Chelativorans sp. AA-79: one gene and its partner. Each later gene encodes a partner of the first gene's protein in a complex. Links are inferred from orthologs where the notes say so. Each region holds a gene or a part of one and is shown in the gene's direction. Other genes may lie near its edges.

What was found.
Region 2: the proteins of PVE73_RS02060 (region 1) and dapF are in contact, whole or in part, in a solved structure (PDB 5YGU), measured with the Escherichia coli proteins. The link is inferred for Chelativorans sp. AA-79 from one-to-one orthologs.

The regions. Positions count from the first base shown.
Region 1 is NZ_CP120361.1:418,467-427,035, reverse strand. What follows is about bases 5,753-8,569. They hold PVE73_RS02060 (RNA pyrophosphohydrolase), read left to right. Parts: upstream 5,753-6,811; coding sequence 6,812-7,327; downstream 7,328-8,569. Other genes in these bases: leuC (3-isopropylmalate dehydratase large subunit), read right to left, coding at 7,382-8,569; PVE73_RS02065 (divergent polysaccharide deacetylase family protein), read left to right, coding at 5,753-6,805. Outside these bases: PVE73_RS02095 (glutamate-5-semialdehyde dehydrogenase), read left to right, coding at 1-693; PVE73_RS02090 (nicotinate-nucleotide adenylyltransferase), read left to right, coding at 740-1,396; rsfS (ribosome silencing factor), read left to right, coding at 1,605-1,979; 23S rRNA (pseudouridine(1915)-N(3))-methyltransferase RlmH, read left to right, coding at 2,208-2,687; PVE73_RS02075 (peptidoglycan DD-metalloendopeptidase family protein), read left to right, coding at 2,969-4,240; PVE73_RS02070 (S41 family peptidase), read left to right, coding at 4,230-5,558; more of PVE73_RS02065, read left to right, coding at 5,633-5,752. UniProt on the Escherichia coli protein: Master regulator of 5'-end-dependent mRNA decay.
Region 2 is NZ_CP120361.1:536,330-544,870, reverse strand. What follows is about bases 723-3,511. They hold dapF (diaminopimelate epimerase), read left to right. Parts: upstream 723-1,570; coding sequence 1,571-2,452; downstream 2,453-3,511. Other genes in these bases: mtaB (tRNA (N(6)-L-threonylcarbamoyladenosine(37)-C(2))-methylthiotransferase MtaB), read left to right, coding at 2,452-3,511; PVE73_RS02690 (DUF1328 family protein), read left to right, coding at 1,332-1,493; PVE73_RS02695 (protease inhibitor Inh/omp19 family protein), read right to left, coding at 723-1,143. Also shown: cell division protein ZapE, read right to left, coding at 1-541; more of PVE73_RS02695, read right to left, coding at 604-722; more of mtaB, read left to right, coding at 3,512-3,729; signal recognition particle-docking protein FtsY, read left to right, coding at 3,737-5,287; PVE73_RS02670 (septation protein A), read left to right, coding at 5,345-5,944; PVE73_RS02665 (SulP family inorganic anion transporter), read right to left, coding at 6,097-7,821; PVE73_RS02660 (helix-turn-helix transcriptional regulator), read right to left, coding at 7,974-8,243; PVE73_RS02655 (DUF1761 domain-containing protein), read right to left, coding at 8,330-8,541. UniProt on the Escherichia coli protein: Involved in the succinylase branch of the L-lysine biosynthesis and in the biosynthesis of the pentapeptide incorporated in the peptidoglycan moiety. Catalyzes the stereoinversion of LL-2,6-diaminopimelate (L,L-DAP) to meso-diaminopimelate (meso-DAP).

The DNA.
Region 1 (8,569 bases):
GGCGAGATGCTGAAAGGCCTCGACGGCAATCTGGACGTGATCGTGCCGCGAGGAGGACGCAGTCTCGTCGAGCGCGTGCAGAACGAAGCGCGTGTGCCGGTCTTCGCCCATCTTGAAGGCATCTGCCATCTCTATATCGACAGGTCGGCCAGACTCGACATGGCGGTACCCATCGCAGTCAACGCCAAAATGCGGCGGACAGGCATCTGCGGCGCGGCGGAAACGCTGCTGGTTGATCGGGTGGCGGCCGAGACCCATCTCGTGCCCGTCCTTGAAGCGCTTGCCGACGCCGGCTGCGAAATCCGCGGCGATGAGGGAGTGTGCGAGCGCTTTCCAAAGGCGAAGCCCGCGTCGGAAGAGGATTGGCGCACCGAATACCTGGACGCGATCATCTCGGTGAAGCTGGTCGACGGCATTTCCGGAGCCATCGAACACATCGAGATCTATTCCTCCCATCATACGGAGGCCATCGTGGCCGAGGATACTGTCGCCGTGGAGCGCTTCTTCAACGAGATCGACTCGGCCATCCTGCTTCACAACGCCTCGACCCAGTTCGCCGATGGCGGCGAGTTCGGTATGGGCGCGGAGATCGGCATCGCCACCGGCAAGATGCATGCACGCGGGCCGGTGGGCGTCGAGCAGCTCACCTCCTTCAAATACCGTGTGCGCGGCACCGGCCAGACAAGGCCCTGAAACCGTGGTTTCGGCGGGGGAGGAAATTCAGGCGCATTACCTGCGCATGCCGCATGTGGAGAAGGGCATGGCGGTGGGACTTTTCGGCGGCTCCTTCAACCCGCCCCATGCCGGGCACGCGTTGGTGGCCGAGACGGCGCTTCGGCGACTCGAGCTCAATCAGCTCTGGTGGATGGTATCGCCCGGCAATCCGCTGAAGGACCACAGCGGGCTGGCGCCGCTTTCCGAGCGAATTGCGCGCTCGGAAGCCTGCGTGACCGACCCGCGCATCAAGATCACCGCCTTCGAGGCCGGATACCGCATCCGCTACACGGCCGACACGGTCGAGATCGTGCAGGCGCGCAATCCGGGTGTCCATTTCGTCTGGATCATGGGCGCGGACAGCCTGCGCACGTTCCATCGCTGGGAGCGGTGGCGGACGATCGTACGCAGCGTGCCGATCGCCGTGATCGACCGGCCTGGGGCGACGTTGTCCTTTCTCTCTTCCACCATGGCCAAGGCCTTCGACCACGCGCGCATCGACGAGGCGGACGCGCCTCTTCTTGCCCGCATCAAGCCGCCCGCCTGGACCTTCATTCACGGGCCGCGCTCCTCGCTTTCTTCCACCGCGCTGCGCGCGGAAGCCGGCTGGCGAAAATCTCCGGCCGGCGGAAACGATCAGCCGGGGGACCGGCCCGGAAAGGAACCGAGGCGACTGCCGTAAGCACATGTCCGCGGCAGAGCCGAGCGGAAGCGGCAGGGAACGCCCCTTCTACCGACGCCTTTCCCTCACGAGAAGGAGAACTTGTCTTGAAACTGACAAGCTTGTCTGCCTATCTATAGGTTATCGTGCAGTATGTGCTGCGCGATTTCGTTGTTCTTATTGGAAAGGAAAGACACTGAGAACAGCACTTCAGAGGAAGGCAGCCATCTTGCCTTCGCCGGCCGGGACACGCGAAGAGAGCCTGTCACGCGCCTTAGAAGCAGCGCTCCAGAGTCTGGAAGACTCGAAAGCGGAAGATATCGTTTCCATCGACATTCAGGGCAAGTCTCCGCTGGCGGACTACATGATCGTAGCCTCCGGCCGGTCGCACCGTCATGTAGCGGCCGTATCGGAGCACCTTATCCGCGCCATGAAGGATGCCGGTTTCGGCAATGCGCGGGTGGAAGGCCTGTCGGGCGCCGACTGGGTGTTGATCGACGCGGGCGACATTATCGTTCATGTGTTTCGCCCGGAGGTCCGTGAGTTCTACAACATCGAGAAGATGTGGCAGGCTCCGGACCTGGAGGACGAGACGCTTCATTAGGAGCCGTTCGCGGCTTGAGGCAGGACTGGCCGGAAGCCGTGATCAGGTCTCCGGAACAATAAGGTCGCGGCAGCGGACCAGGCGGACCGACGGGCTCTGGGGGCGATCCTGATTCGCTTGTCGGATCGCTGGTGTTTTTTGAGCCCGGTGATCGCCGGAACCGGCTGTCTGTTGCCCTCGGCCGTGTGCGGGAATGCCGGCGGCGGATGAAACCAAGCGGGGATTCCAATCCGTACCATCGTCCATGCCATCGGCCGCATGAAGGCCGGCCCGGAGCGGGAGCTTGCCGAACGCTATTTCCAGCGCCTGGCGAAGGCCGGCCCGGCCGTGGGCCTGGAATTTTCCGGTGTTTCCGAGAATCCCGAAAGTCGGGCCAAGACAGCCGCCGAACGAAGGAAGGAGGAAGGGCGCAAGCTTTTTGACCTTGCCGAGGGCGGCGTTCTGATCCTGCTCGATGAGCATGGGAAGAATTTCTCCTCCAGGGAGATCGGCGACAGGATTGCCTCCTTCCGCGATGCCGGAGCCCGGCAGCTCACCCTTGCCATCGGCGGTCCGGATGGTCACGACGAGAGCCTCGGCGCGAAGGCCGACCTCAGCATCGCCTTCGGCGCACAGACATGGCCACACCAGCTCGTGCGTGTCATGCTGGCCGAACAGCTCTACCGCGCGGTGACCATTCTTTCGGGCCATCCTTATCACCGCGACTAGAGCGCCGCGTGTCCATTTGGGCGCACAAAGGACGCTCTCTCTTCTCGTTTTCCGCATTTATGCGGGAAATTCCACCTGGCGCCGAAACGCAACAGGTGCGCCTGCAGGATGCTACCAACTGAAATCTGGTGCCCTAGGTGTGGCATGGAAGGCATGCCGCCCGCATAATTTTACCCTGGGAGGGTTGCACGATTGAACCGGGGCACCGACCATGGTTGATGCTTCGTTAACGATCTATTCCTAGGCTAGCGCGAGAGAATTCTTGTGACGGAGAGGTGAAGGTGCCACAGGTCGGCCATCTTGGACGAGCCCTGCTCCTGGCGGCTTTCGCGCTGGCTGGCCTTTTTGCCGCCCCCGCCCTTTCGCAGACCGTGGATAGTCTCGAACTGAAGCAGAACGAGAGCGTGGAGAAATATCGCCAGCTCTCCCAGCAAATAGCACTTTCGGAGAAGCGGCAGGCCGAGATCGCCGCCGAGATCGCCGCTATCAAGGATGACAGTGCGGCGCTGACGACCGCGCTCATCCAGGCTGTGAAGACGGAGCGCAAGCTGGGCGAGGATGTTGCTGAAATCCAGGGGCGGCTGCGGGATCTCGGAGCTCAGGAGCAGGAGATCCGGGTTTCGCTTGCCAGCCGCCGTGGGACCTTGGCCGAAGTGCTGGGTGCCTTGCAACGCATGGGTCTCAACCCGCCGCCGGCGCTTCTGGTGCGACCCGAGGACGCGTTGGCTTCCGTGCGTAGCGCCATTCTGCTCGGCGCCGTGGTGCCGGAGCTGCGCTCGGAGACGGAACTTCTCGTCGCCGACCTTGACGCACTGACCCGGGTGAAGACCTCGATCACCGCCGAGCAGGAGCGGCTTCAGGCCAAGAGGACGGAGCATGCGGAGGAGAAGGAGCGGTTGACGCTGCTTCTGGCCGAGAAAGGCCGCATGCAGGCGAACGCGGAAGCGCAGATGAAAGCCGAGCGCGAACAGGCGTCTGCACTTGCGGATCGCGCAACAAGCCTCCAGGAGCTGATATCGTCTCTCGAGAAGGAAATCGAATCCTTGCGCAGGATTCTCGAGGCGAAGCGACAGACCGGCGAAAACCTGCTCTCCGAGGCACTGCCTTTTGCAGAGCGGGCGGGTCTCGTCCCGCTCCCTGTTTCGGGTGAGTTCGCAAAGCACTTCGGAGAGGATGACGGAACGGGCGGCAGCCTCAAGGGCGACATTCTAAGGACACAATCGGGCGCAATCGTTACGGCTCCAGTGGATGGGATGGTGCTTTATGCGGGACCGTTCCGGTCATACGGTCAGCTATTGATACTGAACCCCGGCGACGGCTATCATATTGTGCTGGCAGGAATGGACCGGCTCAACGTCTCGCTGGGACAGTCGGTCCTGGCTGGAGAGCCGGTTGGCATGATGGGCGAGGCGCGGTTGGCGAGTATTGCGGCTTCAACTTTGGATGGTGCCGTGCCGGAACTATATGTAGAATTCAGGAAAGACGGGAAACCCATAGACCCGAAGCTCTGGTGGGCTCGGGAACTCTCTGGAAGGACGGGAAATGATTCGTAAATTGTCGCTCTTGTTCGCCGGCGCGCTGATGGGCGCTTCTGCCGTGAGCCTCGTCTACGGCACGAATGGCACGGCAGCCAATGCTGCGGACACCGAAACCTACCGGCAGCTCGCTATCTTCGGCGACATCTTCGAGCGGGTGCGTGCACAATATGTGACGCCGCCGGACGACAAGCAGCTCGTGGAGAGCGCCATCAACGGCATGCTCACATCGCTTGATCCGCACTCCTCCTATCTCAATGCCGACGCAGCGCAGGACATGCGCGTGCAGACGAAGGGAGAATTCGGAGGCCTCGGCATCGAGGTGACGATGGAGAACGAGCTCGTCAAGGTGGTTTCGCCGATCGACGACACGCCGGCAGCGCGTGCCGGCATCCTTGCCGGCGATCTGATCGAGAAGATCGATGGCGAGGAAGTTCGTGGTATGACGCTGAACGATGCCGTCGACAAGATGCGCGGTCTCGTCAACACGCCCATCGAGCTCACAGTCCTTCGCGAGGGCCAGAATAAGCCGCTGAGCTTCACGATCATCCGCGACACCATCAAGGTGAAGGCAGTCAAATACCGTGTCGAGGGCGATGTGGGCTATCTCAAGATCACATCCTTCACGGAGAAGACGACGGACGATCTGCGCCAGGCGATCGATGACATCCGTAAAGAGGTGCCCGACGATGAGCTGAAGGGCTATGTTCTCGATCTTCGTCTCAACCCCGGCGGTTTGCTCGATCAGGCAGTGAATGTTTCCGACGCGTTCCTGGAGCGCGGCGAGGTCGTTTCGACCCGAGGCCGCGAATCCAGGGATATCTCCCGGTTCAGCGCCCAGGCCGGTGACCTTACGGACGGGAAGCCGCTGGTTGTGCTTATCAATGGTGGCTCGGCCAGCGCTTCGGAGATCGTTGCCGGCGCCCTGCAGGACCATCGCCGCGCCACGCTCGTCGGAACCCGGTCTTTCGGCAAGGGCTCGGTCCAGACGATCATTCCGCTCGGCGAGAACGGCGCGCTGCGGCTGACGACGGCGCTCTACTACACGCCGTCCGGCCAGTCGATCCAGGGCAAGGGCATCACGCCGGATATCAAGGTCGATCAGCCGCTGCCGGAGGATCTGCAAGGCGCCGATCTGTCGCGCGGCGAATCGGAGCTGCGCGGCCATATCCGAGGCGAGGCAGAGGACGACGAGGGCTCCGGCTCGATCGCCTACGTGCCGCAGGATCCTGCCGAGGACCTGCAGCTTGCCTATGCGCTCGACCTCCTGCGCGGCGTAAAGAAGGATCCGGCCTTTCCGCCAAGCTCCGACAAGGCGGTCATGAATCAGCAGTAAGAGAAGCGGCGCATCCCTCGCGGGATGCGCCGCACTGCTTGGCCAGCGACGATTCGGGGTGAACGCGGGAGCGCATGGAACCTGCTCGCAATGAACTCGACGAGCCGCTTGGTCAGGAGAGGCCGTCGGGCGATGCATCCAAGCATCGTCGGCCGAGGGGAGCCATTTTTCTCGCTATCTGCGCCGTAGCGGTGCTGGGCGTTTCCGGGACGGTCCTGCTGTGGGACCGGTTCTTTCCTGCGTCTCCATCCGTTGTATCGAAACCGGCAGCAGAGCTGCCCGCCGATCCGGCATCGAAGGCCGAAAAGGAGGAGGCGCTGGCTCAAAGCCTCACTCCCGCCGTGCCCGAAGCCGCCATCGTTCACATCGATCCGGAAGCCTCGCCGGCTGCCAGCAGAAACATCATTGTCGTCCGCGATCCCTCGACGATCGGCCAGAACCCGCGCATCGCCCATCTTCCCGACCGCGCGTTGATAGAACAGGCAGAGGCCGGACCGCTGCCGGTGCGCGGTGCCGATGGGCTTCGGCCTTTCGATGCCTATGCCCGGCCTTGGTCGGGCGCCAAGGGCGCACGCATCGCCATCGTGATCGGGGGTCTCGGCATTTCGCAGACCGGTACGAACGAGGCCATCGAAAAGCTGCCGCCAGAAATCACTCTCGGCTTCGCACCGCTCGGCAACAGCCTCATGCGCTGGATGCAGACGGCACGTCGCGAGGGGCACGAGATCGTCATGCAGGTGCCACTGGAGCCCTTCGGATATCCAGCGAGCAATCTTGGCCGCCACACTTTGCTTACGGGTGCTGCACCGGAGGAAACCACCCGAAATCTTCACTGGGTTCTGTCACGCATCACCAATTATACGGGCGTGATGAACCATATGGGCGCACGCTTCACGGCAGACCGGAGTGCCATGAACCCGTTCATGGAGGAACTCGGACGCCGCGGGCTTCTCTATTTCGATGATGGTACATCGGCGCGGAGCCTCGCTGAGGAACTGGCTCTTGCGAAAGGGGTTCCGTTTGCCTCTGCAGACGAGGTCATCGATCAGGACCGGGATCGCGGGGCGATTCTGGAAAAGCTCGACGAACTGGAGCGGATCGCGCGGGCGCGTGGCTTCGCCGTTGGTGCCGGCTCCGCGCTGGAAACCACCGTGGACGCGGTTTCGTCGTGGGCCGGTGAAGTGCGGAAGCGGGGCATCGAACTTGTGCCTCTTTCCGCGGTCGCAGTTGATCCGGAGCGGGGGTGAGAGGCTATGGCAAAGGGAATCCGGGCGAAAGACCTGCCCTACAGGCCCTGCGTGGGCGTGATGGTGCTCAACGAAGCAGGTAACATCTGGGCCGGGCGGCGCATCATGGAGCGGTCGAGCGAAATGGAAGGAGCCGCCATGCTGTGGCAGATGCCGCAAGGCGGCATCGACGAAGGTGAGGATCCGCTCGCGGCGGCCCGCCGCGAGCTTTATGAGGAGACAGGCATACGCACCGTCTCCTTCCTTGCCGAGACGCCGGGATGGATTACCTACGACCTGCCCGAGCATTTGGTTGGAAAGGCGCTCAAGGGCCGATATCGCGGGCAGAAGCAGAAATGGTTCGCTTTTCGTTTCGAGGGAGCGGAAAGCGAAATTGCCATCAACCCGCCCCCGGGTGACCATGAGCCTGAATTCGATGCTTGGGCGTGGAAGCCGATGCGCGAGCTTCCAAAGCTCGTCGTGCCCTTCAAACGGCAAGTCTATGAGGAGGTGGTTGCGGCGTTCGGGCACCTGGCGGAGTAGTGGTGCGCCTTTGCCTCTCCCGCAGGGGAGAGGCAAAGGTGGCGCCTGCCGCCTCTATCTCCACTCCCGGATGTCGACGAAATGGCCGGCGATAGCAGCCGCCGCTGCCATGGCCGGCGAGACCAGATGCGTGCGGCCCTTGAAGCCCTGGCGGCCCTCGAAATTTCGGTTTGAGGTGGAAGCGCAGCGCTCGCCAGGTTTCAGCCGATCGTCATTCATGGCAAGGCACATGGAGCAGCCGGGTTCGCGCCAATCGAAACCCGCCTTTATGAAGATCTTGTCGAGACCCTCGGCTTCGGCTTGTGCCTTCACGAGACCGGAACCGGGTACGATCATGGCGTTGACCCGCTCATGCACTTTGCGGCCTTCCGCAATCCTTGCCACCGCGCGCAAATCCTCGATGCGGCCATTGGTGCAGGAGCCGATGAAGACGCGGTCCAGTGCGATATCAGTGATCTTCGTGCCGGCCGCAAGGCCCATATATTCGAGCGCACGCTTCTTGGAGAGGCGTTTCGTTTCATCGGCGATCGCATCGGGATCGGGGACGACGCTGGTGACGGCGACCACATCCTCGGGCGAAGAGCCCCAGGTGACGATCGGCGGCAGGTTCGCCGCATCGAGCTTCACCACGCGGTCGAAATGGGCGCCTTCGTCGGTGTGCAGCGTCTCCCAATAGGCACGCGCCATGTCCCACGCCCGGCCCCTGGGTGCGCGGGGGCGGTCCTTGATATAGGCATAGGTCGTCTCGTCCGGCGCAATCATGCCAGCGCGCGCCCCGCCTTCGATCGACATATTGCAGACCGTCATGCGGCCTTCCATCGAGAGCGAGCGGATCGCCTCGCCGGCATATTCCATCACATGGCCGGTGCCGCCGGCCGTGCCGATCTCGCCGATAATGGCAAGGATGATGTCCTTGGCAGTCACGCCTTCCGGCAGTTTGCCATCCACCTGAACCAGCATGTTCTTGGCCTTGCGCTGGATCAGCGTCTGCGTGGCCAGCACATGCTCCACTTCGGACGTGCCGATGCCGTGCGCCAGCGCGCCGAAGGCCCCATGCGTGGAGGTGTGGCTGTCGCCGCACACGATCGTCATGCCGGGAAGCGTAAAGCCCTGCTCGGGCCCGACGATGTGCACGATGCCCTGCCGGCGGTCGGCCTCGTTGTAATATTCGATGCCGAAATCGATCGCGTTCTTCGCCAGCGCCTCGACCTGGATGCGGCTTTCCTCGTTCTTGATACCGAA
Region 2 (8,541 bases), 120 kb from region 1 along the record:
TCGCCACCAGCACCACGCCTTCGGCGAACAGGGCGGAGAAAAGGCGGGAAAGGATCATCGCGTCGGCGATGTCGGTCACGGAGAACTCGTCGAAGCACAGCACCCACGCCTCGCTCGCGAGGGCCGCGGCGACCGGAGGGATCGGGTCCGTCTCGCGCGTTTCCCCGTTCTTGAGCGCGGCACGGTGGGCGGCGATACGGTCATGCACGTCGGCCATGAAAGCGTTGAAATGGACGCGCCTTTTCCCCCGCACCGGCACGAGTTCGAAGAAGAGGTCCATGAGCATGGTCTTGCCGCGCCCGACCCCCCCATAAAGATAGAGCCCGGTAACGGGCTCCCTGTTTCTCCTGCCTTTGGCGAAAAGCCAGCCCAGCGCGCTGGACTTGCGGGCGAGCCGACGCTCCGCGATGCGCGAGATCAGGCCGTCGAGCGCGACCGCGACCTTCTCCTGCTGCTCGTCACGGGACACGGCTCCCGTCTCGACCATATGCGCGTAGCGCCGCGCAACGGAAGGATGGGTTTCTACGTCACGCAGGGACATGAGACGGGCCGAAGAACCTTTCGTTCCATGGAAGGCGGGCGCGACGCGCCCGCACGCCGCTTTCAGCGGGAAAGCGAGATCGACGAGCCGCCCGTCGTCTGGCCGCTATAGCTGCCTGCCCCGGTGGAATTAAGGCGAGCGATCGTGTTGCCGCCTTCATCATAGACGACGACTTGATTGCCGGCGACATCCCAGGCCCGCATATTGGCAAGCTCGTTGGAACAGCCGCGCGTACCGCCGCGGGACGAATTGCCGTATTTGGTGAGCGTCAGGAACATCTGGCAGGTCGAGCCGCCCGTGTTGACGCTCCACGAGCCGAGCAGGCTGTTCTTCTCGATGGGCGCGGCGGAGGCGGCTGCGGCCTGGCCGGCCGGATCGACGGCAGCCATCTCGGTTCCCGTCTGGCCGGGAGCGGGCGGGAACCCGCCTGCACCGGGCTGTGCGGGCGGAGGAAGCTGGCTGCCGGTCACGGTGCCGGAGGGCGCCGCGGGCAGCGGTTGCGGCGCGCGCGCTGGCACCGGGTTGAGCCGCTCCGACTGGCAGCCGGCCAAGGCAAGCGCCAGAAGCGAAATCGCAAAAACTCCGGTTTTCGAACTCGGCATTCCTCTCTCCGTTTTGGGCCTACCCAATGACGCCCTGACTGGTCCATCCAGGCGAGATCAGGAAGCTATCACATCCATCTATGGTTAAGAACCGGTTTCAAAGTGGAAATTTGCCTTGCCGCCCGTGATGGAGGAACCGGCGGCGGGAGGGCGCGTTAACACTTCGGTTTCAACCGGAGAGGTTTCTGATGCTTGAGTGGATACTCATTCTTTTGATCGTAGCAGCCGTTGCCGGCCTGCTCGGCTTGAATTCGCTTGCAGGCGTGGCGATGACGGGCGTCAAGATCCTGATCGGCATCGTGCTCGTGCTCTTCCTGCTGGCCGTACTCGGCGTCTTCGCGATTGCCTGACTTAGACCCCGCGCCATCTGGTAATTTCCGCCGCTATCCGCCATATAGGCCCCGAACCCCGAAGGGATTGGAGCCTTATGGCCGGACAGGCGTCATTCGCGAAGATGAACGGGCTCGGCAATGCGATCATCGTTGCCGATATGCGCGGCCGTGCGGGCCGCGTGAACCCGGACGCCGCGCGCGCGCTCGCTGCCGACCCGGCCACACATTTCGACCAGATCATGGCGATCCACGATCCGCGCCTACCGGGCACGGACAGTTATGTCGAGATCATCAATTCCGACGGCAGCCAGGCGCAGGCCTGCGGCAACGGCATGCGCTGCGTGGTGCAGGCGCTTGCCGCCGAGACCGGACGGCGGGCCTTTACGTTCCAGACCGTGGCGGGCGTGCTGACGGCGGAAGAGCACGAAACCGGTCTGATCTCGGTCGACATGGGCAAGCCCTGCTTCGGCTGGCAGGAGATTCCGCTTGCCGAGGAGTTCCGCGACACGCGCAAGATCGAGTTGCAGGTGGGTCCGATCGACGCGCCCGTGCTGCATTCGCCCTCCGTGGCCTCGATGGGCAACCCGCACGCCATATTCTGGGTCGAGGACGATCCCTACTCCTATGATCTGGAGCGTTTCGGGCCGATGCTCGAAAACCATCCGATCTTCCCGGAGCGCGCCAACATCACCGTCGCCCGCGTGGATTCGCCCGGGGAACTCACCATGCGCACCTGGGAGCGCGGCGCGGGGCTGACACTCGCCTGCGGCTCTGCCGCCTGCGCGGCCGCCGTCTCGGCCGCCCGCACCGGCCGCACGGGCCGGCGCGTGACCGTGAACCTGCCGGGCGGGCCGCTTCAGATCTTCTGGCGCGACGACGACCACGTGATGATGACCGGGCCTGCGGAGTGGGAGTTTTCCGGCCGCTTCGACCCCGAGACGGGAGCGTGGGAGCGCGAGACGGCAGGGGTGGCCTGATGGCGGTCGACGTCCTCACCTTCGGCTGCCGGCTCAACGCCTACGAATCCGAGGTGATCAAGCGGGAGGCCGACGCCGCGGGGCTTTCCGCGCTCCAAGGCGGCGCGGTGATCGTCAACACCTGCGCGGTGACGGCGGAGGCCGTGCGCCAGGCCCGGCAGGCGATCCGCAAGGCGCGCCGCGAGCACCCTGAGGCGCGCATCATCGTCACCGGCTGCGCGGCGCAGACGGAGCCCGGCACTTTCGGCGCGATGGACGAAGTGGACCTCGTGCTGGGCAATGAGGAGAAGCTGAAGGCAAACAGCTACCGCGCCCTGCCCGATTTCGGCATCAACCGGTTCGAGAAGGTGCGCGTCAACGACATCATGGAGGTGCGCGAGACCGCCTCGCACATGGTGGACGCCATCGAGGGCCGCGCCCGCGCCTTCGTGCAGGTGCAGAACGGCTGCGACCACCGCTGCACCTTCTGCATCATCCCTTACGGCCGCGGCAATTCCCGTTCCGTGCCCATGGGCGCAGTGGTTGACCAGGTGCGCCGGCTTGTGGAGAACGGCTATGCCGAGGTGGTGCTGACGGGCGTGGACCTGACCAGCTACGGTGCCGACCTGCCGGGAACGCCGAAGCTTGGCCGGCTGGTGCGAACGATCCTGCGGCAGGTGCCGGAGCTGAGACGGCTGCGCCTCTCCTCCATCGATTCCATCGAGGCGGATGCGGACTTGATGGCGGCGCTTGCCGAGGAGGAGCGGCTGATGCCGCATCTGCATCTTTCGCTCCAGGCCGGAGACGACATGGTCCTGAAACGCATGAAGCGGCGGCATCTGCGCGCCGATTCCATCCGCTTCTGCGAAGAGGTGCGGCGGCTCAGGCCCGACGTGGTCTTCGGCGCGGACATCATCGCCGGCTTCCCGACCGAGACGGAGGAGATGTTCGAGAACTCGCTCCGGATCGTGGAGGAGTGCGGGCTGACGCATCTTCACGTGTTCCCCTTCTCGCCCCGCGAGGGCACGCCGGCCGCCCGCATGCCGCAGGTGGCGCGCGATATGGTGAAGGAACGTGCCGCACGCCTGCGTGCCGCCGGTGACGCCGCCTACCAAAGGCATCTGGTGAGCCTCGGCGGAACGCGCCAGCGCATCCTGATCGAGCGCGACGGGCTCGGCCGCACGGAAGGCTTCACGCTTGCCGCGATCGAGACAGGCCGGCCTGGCGAGATCGTGGAAGCCTTCGTCACCGGCCACGACGGCGAGCGGTTGACGGCAACCATCCGCGAAGCGGCTTGAGGATTTAATGGCGTTCGGTTTCATCAAGAAGGTTTTCTCTTTCGGCAAGAAGGAGGTCGAGGAGAGGCCGGCGGAGGGCGAAGCGCCCGCCGAGGCGCTGACGAGCACCCCGACGCCCGAGATCACGCCGGAAACGCCTTCCCAGCCGGAGCCCGGGAAACCTGCCGAAGTGCCGCCGGAGCCCGAGCCGGCCCAGCCGCAGGAGCCGGCGCAACCGACGGAGCCTTCGCCCGCCCCCGAAATCCCGGAACCGCCGCAGCCGGAAATCCCCGAGCCCGCTCCGGAGACCCCGCCCGAGGTGCCGGAGCCGCCTCGGGAGGTCCCGCAGCCGGTCCCGGAGCAGCCGCCGAGCCCTGCGCCGGAAATTCCGCAGGCGCCGGAGCCGTCCCGGTCGCCGGCCCCGCCCGAAGTCCCCGCGCCCACAGTGGAAGGGGGAGGGTTTCCCGCGCCCCTTGCGCCCGAAGAGGCACCGGCGCCCGTCTCCCCCCGTCCCGGCTTCGTCGAAGCGCAGGCCGAGATTGCGGGAGAACCGGATCAGGCAAGCACGCTTGCGGAAGACTTGCGCCAGGGGCGGGTCACCATCGCCAGGACGGTCGAACGCAAGGCGGAAGAAGCCCCCGCGCCCACCCCTGAAGAGCCGCGCAGACCCTGGTTCCAGCGGCTGCGCGAGGGCCTGTCTCGCTCCTCGCGCGAGTTGCGCGACAACATCGCGGGCATCTTCCTCAAGCGGAAGCTCGACGAAGACACGCTGCAGGATCTTGAAGACGTGCTCCTGCGCGCCGATCTCGGGCTCGAGACGGCGATGCGCGTGACCGACGCGCTGTCGGCGGGCCGTTACGGCAAGGACGTCTCCGGCGCCGAGGTGCAGGCGATCATGGCGGAGGAGATCGAGAAGGTGCTGACGCCGGTGGCCCTGCCGCTGGAACTCGATCTCTCCCACAAGCCGCACGTGATCCTCGTGGTGGGCGTCAACGGCACCGGCAAGACGACGACGATCGGCAAGCTCGCCGCCAAGCTCGGCCAGGGCGGTCTCAAGGTGATGCTGGCGGCGGGCGACACGTTTCGAGCCGCCGCGATCGAGCAGCTCAAGATCTGGGGCGAGCGGACGGGCGCGCCGGTCGTCTCCTCCAAGCTCGGCGCCGATGCGGCGGGCCTTGCCTACGACGCCTACGAGAAGGCGAAGGCGGCGGGAAGCGACGTGCTCATCATCGATACGGCGGGCCGGCTGCAGAACAAGACCGAACTGATGTCGGAGCTGGAAAAGATCGTCCGCGTGCTCGGCAAGCACGATCCCGAAGCGCCTCACACGGTTCTGCAGACGCTCGACGCCACGACCGGCCAGAACGCCCTTAATCAGGTCGAAATCTTCCGCAATGTTGCGGGGGTCTCAGGGCTGGTGATGACGAAGCTCGACGGCACGGCGCGCGGGGGCATTCTCGTGGCCATCGCCGCCAAGCACAAGCTGCCGGTCTATTTCATCGGCGTCGGCGAAGGGATCGACGATCTGGAACCTTTTTCGGCTGGCGACTTTGCCAAGGCAATCGCAGGAGTAAGTTGAGTGGCGGACGAGAACACGATCTTCGAGCGCGATCCATCGGACCCGAAGCGCAAGGCGATGAACCCGCTCCTGAAGCTGGTGTTGGAGCTGGGGCCGCTGCTCGTCTTCTTCTTCGCCAACACGCGCGGCGAATGGCTTGCGGAACGCATCCCGGCGCTCGGGAGCCTCGGCGGCCCGCTCTTCATCGCCACCGCGCTTTTCATGGCGGCGACGGCCATTGCGCTCGCCGTCTCCTGGTCGCTCACGCGCACGCTGCCCATCATGCCGCTCGTCTCCGGCGTCGTGGTGTTCGTCTTCGGCGCGCTGACGCTCTACCTGCACAACGAGACCTTCATCAAGATGAAGCCCACGATCGTCAACGCGCTGTTCGGCGCGGTGCTGCTGGGCGGCCTCATCTTCGGCAGATCGCTGCTCGGCTACGTCTTCGATTCGGCCTTCAAGCTAGACGCGGAAGGCTGGCGCAAGCTCACCCTGCGCTGGGGGCTCTTCTTTCTCTTCCTCGCGGTTGTGAACGAGGTGGTCTGGCGCTCCTTTTCCACCGATGCCTGGGTGGCCTTCAAGGTATGGGGCATCATGCCCATCACAATCCTCTTCACCATGAGCCAGATGCCGCTCATTATGCGGCATTCGCTGGAGGGAAAGCAGGCGGGCGAATAACACACTCGTGATCCCGGCAGACCGCAAGGGGGGCCGGGAATCCATTGGCGGCGCACCCGTGAGGCTGCGGCCCGATGCTTCACCACGCGCTTTCGGCACCGCCTTGCCTGCTGCGGAAACCGGCCGCGCGTTCAATAGTCCGCGGCTCCTCGCTACCGTCGGGATGACGTGGCAGGTGATTGTGTCCTCTTTCCCTTCCTCGCAGCCTTCAACGCAGCTTCCAACCCGCGATAGAAGCGCACCTGGGGCGCGTGCAGGCCATGCTTGTGCAGGAGATGGCGCATAGGCGTCGTGGCGCCGACGAGATAGACCCTCGCCCCTTGCCATGCGGCCTTGCGGGAAAAACCCTCGATCGTAGCGGCGGCAGTGGAATCCAGCACGTCGACTTCTGATATATCAATGATATACGTTTTCGGCTGGCCGCCCATACGGTCGAGCGCGGTTGCGACACTCGCCGCTGCGCCGAAGAAGAAGGCACCGGAAATGCGGTAGACGACGATGTCCTCGTCGGTCCTCAGCGCGGCCGGATAGGGTTCCCCATCAGGCGCGTCGTCCGGCCTGTCGGCTGCCGCGATCGGATGCGCGTGGTCGACCTCGATCACCTTGGACATGCGGTGCAGGAAGAGGAGCGCGCCCAGGGCGAAGCCGACGAGGATGCCTTCCGTCAGATCGCGGAAAACGACGAGGAGGAAAGTGACGAGGAGGACGAGAGCATCGCCGCGCGAGCTCCTGAAAAGGGAAGCGAACTGGTGCTTTTCGGCCATGTTCCAGGCGACGACCACGAGGATGGCCGCAAGCGCCGAAAGCGGGATGAAACTTGCGAGTGGCGCAGCGACCAGCATGAAGACGAGCAGGAAGGCGGCATGCAGCATGCCGGAGACGGGCCCCCGCGCGCCGGCGCGCACATTCGCGGCCGTGCGGGCGATGGTGCCGGTCACGCAGATGCCGCCGAAAAGCGAGGAGGCGAGATTGGCCGCACCCTGCGCGACGAGTTCCGCATTGGAACGATGGCGCCTGCCGCTCATGGAATCCGCCACCACGGCGGAGAGCAGGCTTTCGATGCCGCCCAGAAGCGTGAATGAGAGCGCCGCCGGCAGGACGGCAACGACCTTTGCCAGCGACAACTCCGGCAGATGCGGCATGGGAAGCGCTTGCGGGATGCCGCCGAAGCGCGTGCCGATCGTCTCCACCGGCAGCGAAAAGGCCCAGGCGACGAGCGTGGTGAGCGCCACGGCAATGAGAAAGCCCGGCCAGTGCGGGCGGTAGCGCCGCAACACGAGGATGACCGCGACAGCGAGGAGGGCGATGCCCACCGCGGGTGGACTGAGCGTCGGCAGGGCCGCACCGAGCGCCTGCAGCTTGGGGATGAAGGGGCCGGGCTCCTGGCCTTCGAGGGTGAGCCCCAGGAAATCCTTGAGCTGGCTGGTCAGGATGATGACGGCGATACCGGATGTGAAGCCGACCGTGACGGGATAGGGTATATATTTGATGAAAGTACCCAATCGCAGAAAGCCGATTGCAAGTAGGAGGAGCCCCGAGAGGAATGTGGCGAGGATAAGCCCGTCCACCCCATGCATCTGCACCGTGGCAAGTACAAGCACGATGAAGGCGCCGGCCGGCCCGCCGATCTGGAATCGGCTCCCGCCGAGCGCCGAAACGAAGAAGCCGCCGATAATTGAGGTATAGAGCCCGCGCTCCGGCGCGACGCCGGAGGCGATGGCGATCGCCATGGACAGCGGCAGCGCGACGATGGCGACGGTGAGCCCCGCCACGGCGTCGGCCTTGAGCGAGGAGAGACCATAGCCTTCCCTCAGCACCGTGACGAGCTTGGGCGTGAAGAGATCGAGAAAACCTGGTTCGTGAGCGCGGGCGAGCATGATTTTTGACCCCTGGCAGCGGGATCGTCGGCCTGCCCGGCGAACGCCGTTGCACAAGACCCGTTCGATCCCTTCCGGTTCGAAACGGCCTTCTTCTTGTTGCGCAATTCCGGATGGAACGCCGGTTCCGCTTCCCCGGAATAGCCTTTGCGTCAGCCTTCGCCGTTCCTAGGCACCGCTTCCCTGAGGCGGACGCCGCGCCCGCTGCCGGTGCTCGGCGCATTCTCGCCGATCAGTTCGACGCCCGCCGCATCCAGGGCCTCGACCACCTTGGTCAAGGTCTCCACCACGCCCCGCACCCGGCCGTCGCTCGCCTCCATGCGCTGTATCGTGGGCAGCGAGACGCCGGAAAGCTCGGCGAGCCGCTTCTGATCGATGCCGAGAAGGGCGCGCGCGGCGCGCATCTGTCGAGCGGTGATCATGAACGCTCCGTCTGACGGTTATTCATATATCAAATAGCATGAATGATGTCTAGAAACTCAATCATGAGGTTTTGTGCCACGCTGCCTTAAGCACCGAACCATCCGATCACCGCGCCCATGATGACCGCGACGCCGAGCCAATGCAGCGCATCGATGAGGGTGAGGTCCCAGCCGAAGCCCTGGTACCGATGATTGACGGCGATGGTGGTGGCAATGAAGCCGAGCCATAGGAAGGCACCGGAGATCACGCCGTTCCAGAACGTGACCTGGCCCGCGCCCAGATGGCCGATCACGCCGG